3 regions of the Aminobacter sp. DSM 101952 genome follow, and region 2 is predicted to be linked to each of the others. Evidence: predicted binding sites of a transcription regulator. Region 2 holds the regulator's gene; each other region holds the start of a gene.
What was found. Region 2 encodes LexA, which represses DNA repair genes until DNA is damaged. Its sites were predicted from a motif close to TGTTCNNNNTGTGTTCNG; they were not measured.
Positions count from the first base shown of each region.

Region 1: a site for LexA is predicted at 2,730-2,747, ahead of ASC75_RS18495 (sel1 repeat family protein). Genes of this name have one in related genera too.
Region 3: a site for LexA is predicted at 3,072-3,089, ahead of ASC75_RS17515 (PA0069 family radical SAM protein). Genes of this name have one in related genera too.

Region 1 covers NZ_LMCL01000031.1:3,043-8,600, forward strand. Annotated here, with positions in the region: gene ASC75_RS18475 (AMP nucleosidase) at 1-541, opposite strand, end outside; gene ASC75_RS18480 (hypothetical protein) at 609-803, opposite strand; gene ASC75_RS26490 (hypothetical protein) at 837-1,007, opposite strand; gene ASC75_RS18485 (glutathione S-transferase family protein) at 1,181-1,903, shown strand; gene ASC75_RS18490 (DUF2147 domain-containing protein) at 2,088-2,432, opposite strand; gene ASC75_RS18495 (sel1 repeat family protein) at 2,871-3,137, shown strand; gene ASC75_RS18500 (ABC transporter substrate-binding protein) at 3,496-4,614, shown strand; gene ASC75_RS18505 (peroxiredoxin) at 4,777-5,439, shown strand; gene ASC75_RS18510 (YitT family protein) at 5,497-5,558, opposite strand, start outside.
Region 2 covers NZ_LMCL01000023.1:227,306-232,863, forward strand. Annotated here, with positions in the region: gene ASC75_RS15160 (SurA N-terminal domain-containing protein) at 1-116, shown strand, start outside; gene trpD (anthranilate phosphoribosyltransferase) at 113-1,123, shown strand; gene trpC (indole-3-glycerol phosphate synthase TrpC) at 1,128-1,940, shown strand; gene moaC (cyclic pyranopterin monophosphate synthase MoaC) at 1,942-2,424, shown strand; gene glp (gephyrin-like molybdotransferase Glp) at 2,427-3,632, shown strand; gene lexA (transcriptional repressor LexA) at 3,737-4,453, shown strand; gene ASC75_RS15190 (ComEC/Rec2 family competence protein) at 4,488-5,558, opposite strand, start outside.
Region 3 covers NZ_LMCL01000030.1:212,900-218,457, forward strand. Annotated here, with positions in the region: gene ASC75_RS17500 (F0F1 ATP synthase subunit B) at 1-423, shown strand, start outside; gene ASC75_RS17505 (F0F1 ATP synthase subunit B) at 434-913, shown strand; gene ASC75_RS17510 (ribonuclease HII) at 1,048-1,698, opposite strand; gene ASC75_RS17515 (PA0069 family radical SAM protein) at 1,845-2,999, opposite strand; gene ASC75_RS17520 (glycosyl transferase family 2) at 3,147-3,650, shown strand; gene moaB (molybdenum cofactor biosynthesis protein B) at 3,653-4,204, opposite strand; gene ASC75_RS17530 (4-(cytidine 5'-diphospho)-2-C-methyl-D-erythritol kinase) at 4,215-5,081, opposite strand; gene ASC75_RS17535 (hypothetical protein) at 5,092-5,277, opposite strand; gene ASC75_RS17540 (S49 family peptidase) at 5,362-5,558, opposite strand, start outside.

The DNA.
Region 1 (5,558 bases), on a different contig from region 2:
GCATGATCTCGAACGTGCCGTTGGCGATGTGGTCGTCGGTGCCGTCGAGGTCCGGCACATCGAACAGGTCGCGGATCGGCCGCTGGATGCGGTCGGCGGCGGCGCCGTCGACATGGGTGCCTTCGAGGAAGGCGAAATGCAGCGGGATCGGCGTCGACGATTCCGACACGGTGACCGGTCCGCCGTGGTTGCGCATGATCAGCTTCAGCTGCTCGGTCAGGTAGTTCTGGAACAGGTCGGGCCGGGTGATCGTCGTCGAGAAATGGCCTGGCGTCGGCATATGGCCATAGGCCTGCCGGGAATCGACCTGCGAGTAGGACGTCGTGGTGACCCCGACCTCGGGGTAGAAGGCGCGGAAGCGCACATTGGTGTCGGCGCCCGCGGCAAGCGAAGCGAAGGCCTCGCGCAGGAAGGCGGTGTTGCGTTCGTAAAGCTGCTGCAGGGCGGCCACCGCCTTGCCGGCATCGCTGAAGCTCTGCTTGGGAAACGGCAGCGGCGAGGAGATGGATTCGATGGGCTCAGGATAGATTCGCTTTTCCATGACCCATTATAGAGACCAATCATGACAGTGGGGAGGGGGCCGATGGCGGCTCCCGTCAAAACCACGCTCAGCTCCGCTGCAGGCTGACCAGCAGCACGAAGCCGACGCCGCCCTTGCGTGCTGCGGGCGCCTCGATCGTCGAACCGTTGTCGGCGCGCAGCTGCGGCACGGCCAGCACCGGGGCGGCGAGAACCATCAGGATCAGCGCGGCCCGCGGCAGGAGCCGGAGCGTCTTTCTGATCTGGGTTGCGGTGCGGGTCATTGGCGTTTCTTTCGTCTCGGACAGTTGGTTCGATTATTTGCTGTGCGGCGGTTTGCAGGTCAGGCCCTCTTCGAAGACACAAGGCACCACACTGCCGATGTCCCAGGAGCGGGCGGGCCGGCTGGTCTCGGCGACGATGGTGGCGAATGCGATGCCGAACAGGGCGCTGAGCAGACAGACGATGGTGAACCGGCGAGCGAGCATTGGTGTCTTTCCCTTCAATGCGAGGGAATATGCCCGGCCGCGACTGAACGGGTTCTGAGACCTCCGTTCATCTTCGGTTCAAATTTATTGACGGTGCTTAAGACGTTCGCAGGGTTGCGTTTCAGCGGCCCGCGCATATCTCCAGTCCATCGACCATCAACGGAGACTGCGGGATGACCACCCAGACACTGCCGATCGAGCTCTATTATTGGCCCACGCCCAACGGCTGGAAGATCTCGATCATGCTGGAGGAACTCGGCGTTCCCTACACGGTCAAATACATCAACATCGGCAAGGGCGAGCAGTTCGAGCCGTCATTCCTCAAGATCGCGCCCAACAACCGCATGCCGGCGATCGTCGACCCCGAGGGTCCGAGCGCCGACGGCAAGTGGGGCCACGAGCCGATCTCGATCTTCGAGTCGGGTGCGATCCTGCAGTATCTCGGCCGCAAGTTCGGCAAGCTGTATCCGTCGGACGAGCGCGGTCGCGCCGAGGTCGATCAGTGGCTGTTCTGGCAGGTCGGCGGCCTCGGGCCGATGGCCGGCCAGGCACATCACTTCCGGCAATATGCGCCGGAGAAGATCGCCTATGGCATCGACCGCTACACCAACGAGGTCAATCGCCTCTATGGGGTGATGAACAAGCGCCTCGCCGACCGCGAGTTCCTCGCCGGCGACTATTCGATCGCCGACATCGCCTCGCTCGGCTGGGTCAAGCCCTACAAGAACCAGGGCCAGGAAATCGACGACTTCCCGCACCTCAAGCGCTGGTTCGAAACGCTGATGGCGCGCCCCGCGGTGATCAAGGGCATCTCCATCGGCGAAGACCACCGCCGCAACCTTGCCGACGACAAGGAAGCCCAGAAGGTGCTGTTCGGCCAGCGGGCGAGGGCGTGAGGGAAGCGTTTGGGGAATAGTGAATAGTGAATAGTGAATAGTGAATAGTGAGTAGTGAGTAGTGAATAGTGAATAGTGAAATAGTGGGTCCTTGAGGGTTGTAGCTTCGGCCTGGGCCGGACCACTACTCACTACTCACTACTCACTACTCACTACTCACTACTCACTACTCACTCGTTCGCTCTTACAGTTTCGACCAGTTCTGGGTCTTGCAGATCAGGCCGCCAAGCACGCAGCCCTTCATCTTCAGGCTCGATCCGGCAAGGCTGGCCTTGCCGGTATAGGTCTTGTCGTTGGCCGGATCGGTGATCTTGCCCGAATAGGCGCTGTCGCCATCGGCGTTGAAGGTGCCGATCTTCTTGCCGGCATGCTTGCCGTCCTTCAGCGTGATGCAGAAGCTGCCGCCGCAGGACGCGATCGCGGCGGTCGAGCCGGCTTCGGTCTTCCAGTTGCCTTCGATCGGATCGGCATGGGCCGCGCCGGCCAGCATCATCGTGGCCGCCACGGCCACGCTCATCTTGCGAAACATTGAAGTCCTCCCGGTTGGTGTCTTGCTCACAGGCATCTCCCCCGCCTGAGGTTTACGCAAACGTAAGCGTAATGCAGCTCTGGCGAAAACAAAAGCGGTGCCGCTGCGGAAGCTGGGCGCATTTTTGCGGCCCGAAAACGCCGGAATGAGACCCCGAAATTCACCGATGGCGACGGATGAAAGCTGGGCGTGGTTATCAAAGACTTTCGCGTCCGCGCGCAAATTTTCATCGCATTTTCTCCAAATCCCAACCGGCGCAACGGTTCCTATCCTTAATGAATTCCGAGGTTTACCCTTTGTTTGAGGTTTGTTTTCCTGGAATTAAGCACGCCATTTAACGACGGATTCAAGGCTGGGCGGCATCTTCGGAAGCATCGAAAGAGCAGCTCCGGGGACACCAGCGAGCCCGCTCTCGGGAGACAGACAGGGGATAAGAAAATGGCACGTTTCGAAATCTTTGATGCTGGCTTCGGCGCGATGGGTTCCACCGCTCAGGCCGACATTCTTCTGGAATTGGGCATGATGTATGCGACCGGCCGCGACTGCGAGGTCGACGTCATTGCCGCCCACAAATGGTTCAACATCGCCGCGATCAAGGGCTCTGCCCGCGCCGCGGAACTGCGCTCGGAACTGTCCGGCTCGATGTCCAAGCTCGACATCGTCAAGGCGCTGCGCGAAGCCCGCGAATGGATGACCACGCACTGAACACCGCTTCCGGGGGGAAGATCGAGGTCGCCGGCATGGCGGCTTCCAACAACAACAACGCGACGGTCTGAAGGACGGGCGAGGCGCGACGCATAACAGGGCAGGCGGACTGCGACGGGGCCAAAGACGCTCCGCGACGTCCTCCACGAAAAAGGCCGCGACCGATCGAAACAAGATCGGCGCGGCCTTTTTGTTTTGGCCAGTCGGCGACCCGGCTGCCGGCATCATTGCCGCCAGTGCCGCTTGCAGGCACAATGCTCCGACGCCCATGCGCCAAGACAAGGCACAAGCTGGGTGGGAGGTTTCCAGTGCATTTAATGGCGCGCGGCATCGCCGGCGCGCTCAGGGGGAGGGAAGAATGCATTTCAAACGTTCAGTTGGCGCATTGCTCGCGCTGTCGCTCAGTGCCGGCGTGGCATTTGCCGAAGACATCACCGTCGCCGTCGTCGGGCCGATGACCGGCCAGCTCGCCAATATCGGCGACCAGTTCCGCCAGGGCGCCGAGGCTGCGGTCAAGGCGATCAACGAAAAGGGCGGCGTCCTGGGTCGCCAGCTCAAGCTTTCGGTCGAGGACGACGTCTGCGATCCCAAGCAGGCGGTTTCGGTCGCCAACCGCATCGTTGCCAACGGCATCAAGTTCATCGACGGCCACGCCTGCTCGGGCTCGAGCATTCCGGCCTCCGCCGTCTATGCCGAGAGCGGCGCGCTGATGATGTCGCCGGCGTCGTCGAACCCGATCATGACCGACGATGCGGCCGCCAAGGGCTGGTCGACGATCATGCGTCTCTACACCCGCGACGACGCGCAGGGGGCCTTCATCGGGCCGTGGATCGCCGAGAAGTACAAGGGCAAGAACGTCGTCGTGCTGCACGACAAGAGCGCCTACGGCCAGGGCGTGGCCGATGCCGTCAAGACGACGATGAATGCCGCGGGCCTCACCGAGCTTCTGTACGAAGGCATCAATGCCGGCGAGAAGGACTATTCGGCGCTCGTCACCAAGCTCAAGGATCTCAAGGCCGATGTCGTCTATTTCGGTGGCTACCACCCCGAGGCCGGCCTCATCCTGCGCCAGTCGGCGGAGCAGAACTTCAAGTATCAGCTGATCATGCCGGACTCGATCGCCTCGCCTGAATTCTGGCAGATCGCCGGTCCGGCCGGCGAAGGCACGATGTTCGTCTTCCCGTCCGATCCGCAGGCCAAGCCCGAAGCCAAGGAAGCGGTCGAGAAGATCAAGGCCGGCGGTTTCGTGCCGGAAGGTTTCACCCTGTTCTCCTACGCCACCATCCAGGCTTTCGCGCAGGGCATCGAACGCGCCGGCACCGACGATCCGATGAAGGTCGCCGAGGCGCTCAAGGATGGCAAGCCGATCAGCACCGTCGTCGGCGACGTGGTCTTCGACGAGAAGGGCGACCTGAAGAACGCCAGCTACGACATCAACCAGTGGCATGACGGCAAGTACGCGCCGATCCAGCAGTAGGTTTTCCTGGAAAGTCCGAATTGTTCCAATGGCCGGGCTTGTCCCGGCCATTGTCGTTTTCGTGGGCTTGGCGCAAGATGGCGCATTCGCACTCGGACGTCATATGCGCGCCGTTTTGGCTGCGACGTCGCTTCGTGCGTCGATTTCAGGAGGAACCGAGCCATGAGCCTTCGTATCAACGACACCGCCCCGGATTTCAAAGCCGACACCACGGAAGGCCCGATCAGCTTTCACGACTGGATCGGCGACGGCTATGCCGTGCTGTTTTCGCACCCCAAGGATTTCACCCCGGTCTGCACGACCGAACTGGGCTACATGGCCGGGCTCAAGGCGGATTTCGCCCAGCGCAACGCCAAGATGATCGGCATCTCGGTCGATCCGGTCGAAAACCACCACAAGTGGAAGGCCGATATCGAGCAACTGTCCGGCAACAAGGTCGACTACCCGATGATCGGCGATCCGACGCTTGCCGTCGCCAAGCTCTATGACATGCTGCCGGCCGGTGCCGGCGACAGCTCGGAAGGCCGCACCCCGGCAGACAATGCCACCGTGCGCTCGGTGTTCGTCATCGGGCCCGACAAGAAGGTCAAGCTGACGCTGACCTATCCGATGTCGACCGGCCGCAACTTCGACGAGATCTTGCGCGCGCTCGATTCGATCCAGCTGACCGCCAAGTATCAGGTGGCAACGCCGGTGCAGTGGAAGCAGGGCGACGACGTCATCGTCACCGCCGCCGTGTCCGACGAGGATGCCATCAAGCGCTTCGGCTCGTTCGAGCGCGTGCTGCCCTATCTCAGGAAGACCAAGCAGCCGACCACGCACTGATCCGCAACGGATTGCAGCGAAAGCCGCGCCCTTGGCGCGGCTTTTTTGTTTGCTGCGTCAGCTCATGCCGACATAGCGGCCGGGACGGTGGTTGATGGCGATGATCAGGTTGAGCACCG
Region 2 (5,558 bases):
CTTCGGGCATGTCCGACGATCTGCTCGATCAGCTGGTGGCGCAGCTGCAGGGCGAATACAAGGCCACCATCGACCAGGCTGCGATCGCCCGCGCGATCGCAGTGACGCCGCAATGAGCGCACTCAAGCCCCACATCGCCAAGGTCGCCAGCGGCACCGCCCTCACCTTCGAGGAAGCGCGCGAGGCCTTCGACATCATCATGTCGGGCGAAGCGACGCCGGGGCAGATCGGCGGCTTCCTGATGGCGTTGCGCGTGCGCGGCGAGACGGTCAGCGAAATCTCCGGCGCCGTCGCCACCATGCGCGACAAGATGCTTCGCGTCGACGCCCCGGCTGACGCCATCGACATCGTCGGCACCGGCGGCGACGGCTCGCACAGCGTCAACATCTCGACCGCCTCGGCCTTCGTCATCGCCGGCGCCGGCGTGCCGGTCGCCAAGCACGGCAACCGCGGCCTGTCCTCGCTGACGGGCGCCGCCGACGTCCTGACCGCGCTCGGCGTCAACATCGACCTGCCGCCCGAAGCGGTCGGCCGCTGCATCCACGAGGCCGGCGTCGGCTTCATGTTCGCGCCTGCCCATCACCCGGCGATGAAGCATGTCGGCGCAACGCGCGTCGAACTCGGCACCCGCACGATCTTCAACCTGCTCGGGCCGCTCTCCAATCCAGCCGGCGTCGACCGCCAGCTGGTCGGCGTGTTCTCGCCCGAGTGGATCGTGCCGGTTGCAGAGACGCTGAAGGAGCTCGGCGCCAAGTCGACCTGGGTCGTCCATGGCGACGGGTATGACGAGATCACCACGACGGGCGAAACCCATGTCGCGGCACTCGCCGACGGCGCCATCAGCACCTTCACCCTGACGCCCGAACAGGTCGGCCTCGCCAGGCACACCCGCGAAGAGCTGCGCGGCGGCGATTCCGCATACAATGCGGCCGCCCTGCGCCGCGTGCTCGAAGGCACTGCAGGCGCCTATCGCGACACGGTGCTGATGAACGCCGGTGCCGGCCTGGTTGTCGCCGACAAGGTGGCGACCATCGGCGAAGGCGTGAAGCTCGCGGCGGATGCGATCGACAGCGGTCGTGCTCTCGCCGTGCTCCAGCGCCTCGTCGGCGTCTCGAACGGATAAAGACATGGCCGACATCCTGCGCCAAATCGAAGCCTACAAGCGCGACGAGATCGCCGCCGCCAAGACATTGCTGCCGCTCGCCGAGGTCAAGGCCAAGGCGCGCGACGTGGCCGCGCCGCGCGGTTTCCTTGCCGCCCTAGAGGCAAAGCGCAGCGACGGCCGCTTCGGCCTGATTGCCGAGATCAAGAAGGCGAGCCCGTCCAAGGGCCTGATCCGCGCCGACTTCGACCCGCCGTCATTGGCCCGGGCCTATGCCGAAGGCGGCGCCGCCTGCCTGTCGGTGCTGACCGACACGCCGTCCTTCCAGGGCGCGCCCGAATTCCTGATGGCTGCTCGCCAAGCCTGCGCCCTGCCGGCGCTGCGCAAGGACTTCATGTTCGAGCCCTACCAAGTGTACGAGGCCCGCGCCTGGGGTGCCGACGCCATCCTCATCATCATGGCAAGCCTGTCCGACGACGATGCCCGCCGGCTCGAAGACACCGCCTTCGAACTCGGCATGGACGCACTGGTCGAGGTGCACGACGGGCAAGAGACCGAGCGCGCGCTGAAGCTCACGTCGCGCCTGCTCGGCGTCAACAACCGCAACCTCAGGACCTTCGAGGTCAGTCTCACCACGTCCGAACGGCTGGCACCCATGGTGCCGACGGACCGGCTGCTTGTCGGCGAAAGCGGCATCTTCACGCATGACGATTGCCTGCGCCTGGAAAAATCCGGCATCGGCAGCTTCCTCGTCGGCGAAAGCCTGATGCGGCAGGCCGACGTGGCGGCCGCCACGCGGGAGTTGCTCGAAGGCATTCCGCAGACGGCCGGTGCCTGACATGGCCGCCACCCTCACCCACATCGGCGCATCCGGCGAAGCCAATATGGTCGATGTCGGCGACAAGGCCGAGACGACGCGCACGGCCATCGCCGAAGGCTCGATTGCGATGCGTCCCGAAACGCTTGCCCTGATCCTGTCGGGCAATGCCAAGAAGGGCGACGTGCTGGGGACCGCGCGCATTGCCGGCATCATGGCGGCCAAGCGCACGCACGAACTCATCCCGCTCTGCCATCCGCTGCTGTTGACCAAGGTTTCGGTCGAGATCGAGCCCGACGAGGCCCTGCCCGGCCTTCGCGTCACGGCCCTTGCCCGCGTCAGCGGCAAGACCGGCGTCGAAATGGAAGCGCTGACGGCGGCTTCCGTAGCCTGCCTGACCATCTACGACATGGCCAAGGCCGCCGACCGCGGCATGGTGATTTCCGGCATCCGCCTGGTCGAGAAGACCGGCGGCAAGTCGGGCGACTACAAGGCAGGCGAATAGCCATGGCTTTGCTTCCAGTCTCCGAAGCGCTGGCGCGCCTTCTCGACGGCGCTCAACCGAGCGGTTCTGAAACGGTCGGCCTGCGGGAAGCGGCGGGCCGTGTCCTTGCCGCACCCTTGCACGCCTTGCGCACGCAGCCTCCCTTCGCTGCCTCGGCAATGGATGGCTATGCCGTGCGCGCCGACGACATAGCATCGCTGCCGGCAAGGCTGTCGGTCATCGGCGAGGCTCCGGCAGGCAGGCAGTTCACCGGAACGCTGGCGCCAGGCCAGGCGGTGCGCATCTTCACCGGCGCTCCCGTGCCCGAGGGCGCCGACACCGTCGTCATCCAGGAAAACGTGCGCGACCTCGGCAATGGCGAGATCGAGGTCGTGGAGCCGACGGCGCCGGGCCGCAACATCCGCGCCAAGGGCCTGGACTTCCGGCAGGGCGACCTGATCCTCGACGCCGGGCGCGTGCTCGATCCGGCAGGCTTGTCGCTCATTGCCGCGGCCAATCATCCCGAATTGCAGGTCGCCAAGGCGCCGCTGATCGCGATCATCGCCACCGGCGACGAACTTCTGCCGCCCGGCAGCAACCCCGGCCCCGGCCAGATCATTGCCTCCAACGCCTATGGTGTCGCCGCCATCGCCGAATCCGTCGGCGCGCGCGTGCTCGACCTCGGCATCGCACCGGACCGCACCGATGCGATCGCGACCCTCGTCGGCAAGGCGCTCGATGCGCAGGCGGACGTCATCGTCACGCTTGGCGGCGCGTCCGTCGGCGACCACGACCTGGTGCACCGCGTGCTGACCGGGCTCGGCATGGATCTCGATTTCTGGAAGATCGCCATGCGCCCCGGCAAGCCGCTGATGTTCGGCCGCCTCGGCAAGACGCGCTGCATCGGACTGCCCGGAAATCCCGTCGCCAGCCTGATCTGCGCGCACATCTTCCTCAAGCCGCTGCTGGCAACTCTTGGCGGGCGGCCCTATTCGCCTGACATTCGCACTGGCATCCTCGACGCCGCGATGACCGCCAACGACCTGCGCCAGGACTTCGTCCGCGCCCTCGCGCGCGAAACCGCCGACGGCCTTGTGGTGACGCCCTACACCATCCAGGATTCGTCGATGCTGCGCACGCTGGCGGACGCCAACTGCGCGATCATGCGCGCCCCCTTCGCACCGGCTGCCGAACGTGGCAACCCGTGCCGCGTGCTGATGCTGCGCTGAGCATACCCAACCCCCTTCACGAAATATAAACAGTTGCGGAACACAACTGGAACAGATAGTGTTTGTTCTGGGTTTGTTTTTCTTCTGATTCCTCGGGGGTGACCATGCTGACGCGCAAGCAACACGAGCTTCTGCTGTTCATTCATGAGCGGTTGAAGGAAGCGGGCATTCCGCCATCCTTCGACGAAATGAAGGAAGCGCTGGATCTCGCCTCCAAATCCGGCATCCACCGCTTGATCACCGCGCTCGAGGAACGTGGCTTCATCCGCCGCCTGCCCAACCGGGCACGCGCGCTGGAAGTGTTGCGACTGCCCGATTCGATCGCACCCGGCCTCAATGCGGCACGAAAATTCTCGCCGAGCGTCATCGAGGGCAGCCTTGGCCGCAAGCCGGAGCCATCGAGATCGTTCTCGGCCGGCAATGACGACGATGTCGCTGCTGCCGTCACCATCCCGGTCATGGGGCGCATCGCCGCCGGCGTGCCGATCGACGCGATCCAGCACAAGACCCATTCCATTTCGGTGCCGCCGGACATGATCATGGGCGGCGAGCATTATGCCCTCGAGGTCAAGGGCGACTCGATGATCGAGGCCGGCATCTTCGATGGCGATACGGTGGTTATCCGCAGTTCCAACATCGCCAACCCCGGCGAGATCATCGTTGCACTGGTCGACGACGAGGAAGCGACGCTCAAGCGCTTCCGCCGCAAGGGCGCCTCGATCGCTCTGGAAGCCGCCAATCCGGCCTATGAAACCCGCATCTTCGGACCTGACCGGGTCAAGGTTCAGGGCAAGCTCGTCGGGCTGATCCGCCGGTACTAATCCCTGCAGGCAACCTGGCGCGCATGCGCACGGCCTATCGGGCTGGCGATGCCGGTTCTGATGCGCCCGGACGCCTGCTGTCTCGCCGATAGGGCGGCAGTCCCCTCGCCTCGCGCGAGAATGCCCGCTGCACATGCCAGGGTCGGTATGGCGTGGCCACGGCGTGGCGGATCTCGACATCCTGGCGCGCGCCGTCCTGGGCAGGCCTCAAGAATATCGCCGCGCTTCCCAGGCGAGCCAACGCGCGGCTGGTGAGCACGACAACAGCAGCGTTGCCGCACGGATTGCGTGCCGTGGCGTCGTTCACGACGACAAGGTTGGCGATGCCGCAGGCTCGCCTGGCGGCTGCCGCGTTTTCCGCATGGGCCAGGTGCATGCCCGAGGGGTGCTCGATGAGACACAGCCCGTCGGTGCAGGAAAAGGCCGCATCACCGCCGGACCGGCCCGAACCGCCCTGGCCGATGTTCTGCTTCGGGTTTGCAGCGCTTGCCGGGGCGACGCGCGCGGGGCCGATCAGGTCTTCCGACACCAGGGCACGTTTCCAATTGTCGACGGTGAACTGGCTTGGCCGGGTCCGATTGACGGCAAGCTTGCCTTCGCCAACCGGCACGCCCACCAGGCGCGCATCCTCCGAGACGAACGCGTCGGGCGCTTCCGCGTTCATCAGCAGCAGCAGAGCCAGGGTCGCAATCGGCAGCGCCGCCAGTCGCAGCCAGGTCGTCGCCATCGAGCCTATGACCAGCGCCAAGGTGACGAGGACGACCGAATGGGTCGACATCAGCCCGACCGCATCGACGGGCGAGCGCTCGGAGAACCACGTCGCCAGCGCGATCATGGCCGTCAGGCCGGCCCCCATGGTGTCAAGGAAGATGCCGTCGAGGCGCAACGGCATGAACAGGCCGGCGAGCACGGCAAACGGCATGACCAGCACCGAGACGATCGGCATCACCGCCAGGTTGGCGACAAGGCTGAGCGGCGAGATGCGCTGGAAATGCCAGGCGCCGAAGACGCTGGTGGCAAGCCCGGCGATCAGCGACGTCGCGACGAGCCCGGCCGCAACGGTCGCCAGCCAGCGCCACAGCTTGGACGGCAACGACCGCTGGAC
Region 3 (5,558 bases), on a different contig from region 2:
GGCCTGTTCTATCTTTTCCTGAAGAACGTCGTGCTGCCGCGTGTCGGCGGTATCCTCGAGGTGCGTCGCGATCGCATCGCCGGGGATCTCGACCAGGCCGCCCGGATGAAGTCCGAGGCGGATGCGGCCGTGGCCGCATACGAGCAGGAGCTTGCCGAGGCGAAAGCCAGGGCAAACGCCATCGGCCAGGACGCACGCGACGCAGCCAAGGCGGAAGCCGAAGCCAAGCGCAAGGAAGTCGAAGCCGGGCTTGACCAGAAGCTCAGCGCTGCCGAGACCCGCATTGCCACCATCAAGGCCAACGCCATGAAGGAAGTGGGCTCCATCGCCGAGGACACCGCAGCTGCGATCGTCCAGGCTCTGGGTGCGGGCAAGGTCGACAAGGCCGACATCGCCGCTGCCGTCAAGGCAGCGGGCAAGTAGGAGAGAGGCCATGGACGCAACATTCTGGGCCACAGTCGCTCTCGTTATTTTTGTCGGGGTTGTCCTGTACCTGAAGGTGCCGGGCATGCTGTCGAAGTCGCTCGACGACCGCGCCGACCGCATTCGCGCCGAGCTCGAAGATGCACGCAAGCTGCGCGAAGAAGCCCAGCAGCTGCTCGCCGAGTATCAGCGCAAGCGCAAGGAAGCCGAGAAGGAAGCCTCCGAGATCGTCGAATCGGCGAAGCGTGAAGCAGGCCTTCTTGCTGAAGAAGCGCACAAGAAGACCGAGGAATACGTTGCGCGCCGGACCGCGCTTGCCGAGCAGAAGATCGGCCAGGCGGAGCGCGAGGCGATCAACGAAGTCCGCGCCAATGCAGTCGACCTCGCGGTCGAAGCGGCCCGCCAGGTTCTGGCCGGCAAGGCTGACGCGAAGACCAATGCCGAGCTGTTCAAGGGTTCGGTTCAGGAACTGAAGGCCAAGCTCAACTAAGTCGAGCACGCCGAAAAGAATGCAGAAAGCCGCTGGAATTTCCGGCGGCTTTTTTGTTTTCGGGACGTGCCTTGGGAGATCGAAGCATCTGGGTAGGTCGAGCGGGCGAGCCTCGAAGTGTCGTGCGGGTGCGGTCAGTCCCGGAACGGCGCGAAGGACACGCGATGGATGCGCACCGCAGCGCCATGCTCGACGATCGCTGCGCGGTGGCGGGCGGTGGCATAGCCCATATGCACCTCGAAGCCGTAGCGATTGTCGTTTGAGCCGCAGGCCGACATCATCCGGTCGCGCGTCACCTTGGCGACGATCGAGGCGGCTGCGATGGATTGCGAACGCTGGTCGCCCTTGACCAACGCCTTGCAGGTGCAGGCGAGACCGGGCGGCACGTCGCGGCCGTCGGCAAGGGCCGATTTCGCGGTCATCGGCAGGCCCGCCAGCGCGCGGCGCATCGCTTCCAGGCTTGCCTTGCGGATGTCGCTGCGGTCGATGCTGTCGGCCGAGACGGAAGCAACGGCGACGCCCAGCGCCTTGGCCAGGACATCATCGAACAATGCCTCGCGCTGGGCAGCGGTCAGCCGCTTGGAATCGTCGAGGCCAGCGGGGATGTTGTCGGGATCGAGCACGACGGCTGCGGCCACGACCGGGCCGGCGAGCGGTCCGCGTCCGGCCTCGTCGAGACCGGCGCATGGCCACAACCCTCCCGAGATCGCTTTCGTTTCGAAGGCGAAGTCGGGCTTGTCGATGAACTCGAAGAGGGGCGGAGAATCGGAACGCGGGCGAGCCATAGTGCGGCGATGCTCGCATCGGCTCCGATTCTCCGCAAGACCTTCCCGGCCGATTGGGGCGGCGGCCCGGGAAGGCACCGTCGACTGGCCACGGGGAGGGGCCGGACGGGATCTCATGCAGCGGGCATGGCCTGCCCGCGCCGTCGTCAGAGCAGCATCAGTTGCTGCTGGTCCTTGGGGGCAGCCTCGAACAGATCGGTGCGCAGCGGCGTCCGCACCGAGTTGAGGCCGAGGCGCTGGGCGGCGATCTCGAAACGGCGGCCGATCTGCCAGGCATAGGGGCCCTTGCCCTTCATGCGCTTGCCCCACTCGGAATCGTAGTCCTTGCCGTCGCGCATCGAACGGATCAGCGACAGCACGTGGCGATAGCTGTCGGGGTAATGGCGAAGCAGCCAGTCCTTGAAGATCGGACTGACTTCGAGCGGCAGGCGCAGGATGACGTAGCCGGCGCTGGTCGCACCGGCGGCCTTCGCCGAATCGAGGATGCGCTCGATTTCCTGGTCGGTGAGCCCGGGAATGATCGGCGCCACCATCACCGAGACCGGGATGCCGGCATCTGAGAGTTGCCGGATCGCCTCGAGCCGCTTGGTCGGGGTCGCGGCGCGCGGCTCCATGGTGCGCGCCAGCAGGCGGTCGAGCGTCGTCACCGACAGCGCCACCTTGGCCAGCCCCTTCTCGGCCATGCGGCCGAGGATGTCGATGTCCCTGACGATCATCGCCGACTTGGTGACAATGCCGACCGGGTGGTTGCGCGCCTCCAGCACCTCCAGCACCTCGCGCATGATGCGCCAGTTCTTTTCGATCGGCTGGTAGGGGTCGGTGTTTGTGCCGATGGCGATGGTGCGCGGCTGGTAGCCGTCCTTCGACAGCTCTCGGTCGAGCAGCCGCGCCGCGTCGGGCTTGGCAAACAGCCTGGACTCGAAGTCGAGTCCGGCCGACAGGCCCATGTAGCTGTGGGTCGGCCGGGCGAAGCAGTAGACGCAGCCATGCTCGCAGCCGCGATAGGGGTTGATCGAGCGGTCGAAGGAGATGTCCGGCGACTCGTTGCGGGTGATGATGGTGCGCGGCTTTTCGACCTGTACTTCAGTCTTGAACGGCGGCAGCTCTTCGATGGTGCTCCAGCCGTCGTCGAAGACATGGCGGCTGACCGGCTCGTAGCGCCCTGACGGATTGACGCCTGCGCCACGCCCGCGCCTGCGCTCATGGTTGATGCGCAGGCCGCTTTCCTCGACCATGGCATTGGCCATCCCGGCTCCGCCGCCCTTGAAGGCAGCAATATCGGCACGCGCAATGGGTTCCATTTCACTGTCTCCCGGAGGGAAAAGCGCCGTCCGTCGATTCGTCCAGCATGAAACTATTCCTATTCGGCGAAAGAGAACAAATCAAGAACTTTGTCGATGTGGCGGCAAAACTGGCGCTGGGCCCGGCTTTCGGATATGCGGCTAGGGATGTTGAGCGTTCTGATCGAAACCAGGGACGATGAGGAGGGGCTGGCGCGCACGCTGGCCTCGCTGGTCGGTGCTGCCGTCGAGGGCGTGGTGCGCGAGGTGATCGTCTGCGATCTCGGCTCGACCGACCAGACGCATTATGTCGCCGAGCATGCCGGCTGCGGCTATGTCGCCAGCGGCGGCATCAAGGTCGGCATCGCGCAGGCCAAGAGTGACTGGCTGCTGCTGGTCGAACCCGGCGCCCGCCTGGCCGAAGGCTGGACCGAGGACGCGGTGCGCCACATGAGCCGGCTGTCCATGGCTGCCCGCTTCACCCGGTCGAGGGCAAGCAACCGACCGTTCTGGGCGCGGGTGACATCACGGCCCCGGGCACTGGAGCAGGCGCTGATCATCACCAGGAAGCAGGCGATGGTGCAGGCGCGCAACGGCGCCGATGCCGAAGGCATCGCCCGCGGGCTGGCGATGAAGACGCTCGACGCCGAGATCGTCGTCGCCCAGCGGTAGCGTCAGGCTGTCTTGGTGCCGCCGCGCCTGAGATGTTCGTCGAGCCGCGGCATGATTTCCACGAAGTTGCATGGCATGTGGCGGTAGTCGAGCTGCGCCTTGAGGATGCCGTCCCAGGCGTCGCGGCAGGCGCCGGGCGACCCCGGCAGCACGAAGACGAAGGTGGCGTTGAGCACGCCGCCGGTGGCGCGCGACTGGATCGTCGACGTCCCGATCTTGTCGTAGGAGATGCGGTGGAACACCTCCGAGAAGCCGTCCATGCGCTTTTCGAAGATAGGCTCCAGCGCGTCGGGCGTGACGTCGCGGCCGGTGAAGCCGGTGCCGCCGGTGGTGATGATGACGTCGATCTCGGGGTCGAGCGACCAGGCGGTGACGCGCTCGCGGATCTTGTCCTTGTCGTCAGTGACGATGTCGCGTGCCTTGAGCACGTGGCCGGTTTCAGTGATGCGGTCGGCCAACGTCTGGCCCGACTTGTCGTCGGCCAGCGTGCGTGTGTCGGAGACGGTGAGCACCGCGATGCGGACAGGCACGAAGGGGCGGGGCTCGCTTGCCATTCCTGGGCTCCTAGGTCCGCGTCACGGTGGCGGTGCTGAACCAGCCGGGATGCGCGTTCGAGATCGCCGCTGCCGCACGCGTAGCGGCTGCTGCGCTGTCGAAGATGCCGAAGCAGGTGGCGCCGGAGCCCGACATGCGGGCGAAGGCGGCACCTGAACTGCGAAGCGCGGCCAGGACCTCGGCGATCGACGGTTCGATCGACATCGCTGCCTGCTCGAGGTCGTTGCGGCTCGTGGCGAGCCAGTCGAGCACGGTGTCGGCACTGTCGAGCGGCGCAAGCGGGGCATTGTCGCGCGAGGCCAGCGCGCGGAACACTTTTGGCGTCTCCACGGCGATGCCGGGATTGACCAGCACCATCGGCAGGGCCGGAAAATGCCGGACCGGATCGAGCTTTTCGCCGATGCCGCGGGCAAGGAGAGGGTGCCCGGCGAGGCACATCGGCAGGTCGGCGCCGAGCGGCAGGGCGAGGCGCGCCAGTGCGGCGGCGTCGGCCGGGAGGCGCCAGAGCCGGGACAGCGCGCGCAGCGTCGCCGCCGCATCGCTCGAACCGCCGCCGATGCCGGACGCGACAGGCAGGTGCTTTTCGAGCGAGATCGAAACCGGCTGGGCGGCATGGGCGGGATAGGCCGCCCGCAGCGCGTCGCGGGCGCGCAGGACGAGGTTGCCGGCATCGCGCGGCACGTCGCCGGCGAAGGGACCGTCGACGAAGAAGCAGTCTTCGCTCGACGCCGCAACCGTGATGCGGTCGCCGAATTCGGCGAACACGACGAGTGTCTCGAGCAGATGGTAGCCGTCGGCGCGCCGGCCGGTGACGTGCAGCGCGAGATTGATCTTGGCCGGGGCGAGTTCGGCGAGCGGAACGCTGTTCAGGGTCACGAGCCGGCGTTCATTCCTTCTCGAGCCGGTATTCGCCGGTCTCGGGGTCCTTGACCAGCGTGCCCGAGGCGCCGGTCTCGCGCTGGCGCTCGTTGCGCCGCACCTTGGCCGTCACCCGCTCGGCCTCCCTGATGAAGGAGCGATAGCCGATATAGGCGACCACGCCGACAAGCGCGAAAAAGATGAGCTGAGGCATCGTCATTCTCCTCCCTTCGGTTGCCGGGTGCGTTTCCGGCCAGCCGGGGTCATTCCCCGATGATAGTCCGCGGTTTCGGCTTTTTCAAAGGCCGAAGCGGCTCCACAATGCGCGCTCTTCCGCCGCATCCACCAGCCCCGAGGCGACGGCGCCGGCGACATCGGGGCCAAAGCCTGAAGTCGAAGAGCCGAGGCCGAGGCGGCGGCCGAACAGGCCGCGCGGCGCGGTGATGAGCTTGAGTTCGGCCTTGGCGCCGTAGCGGTCCCTGAGCACGGTTCGCA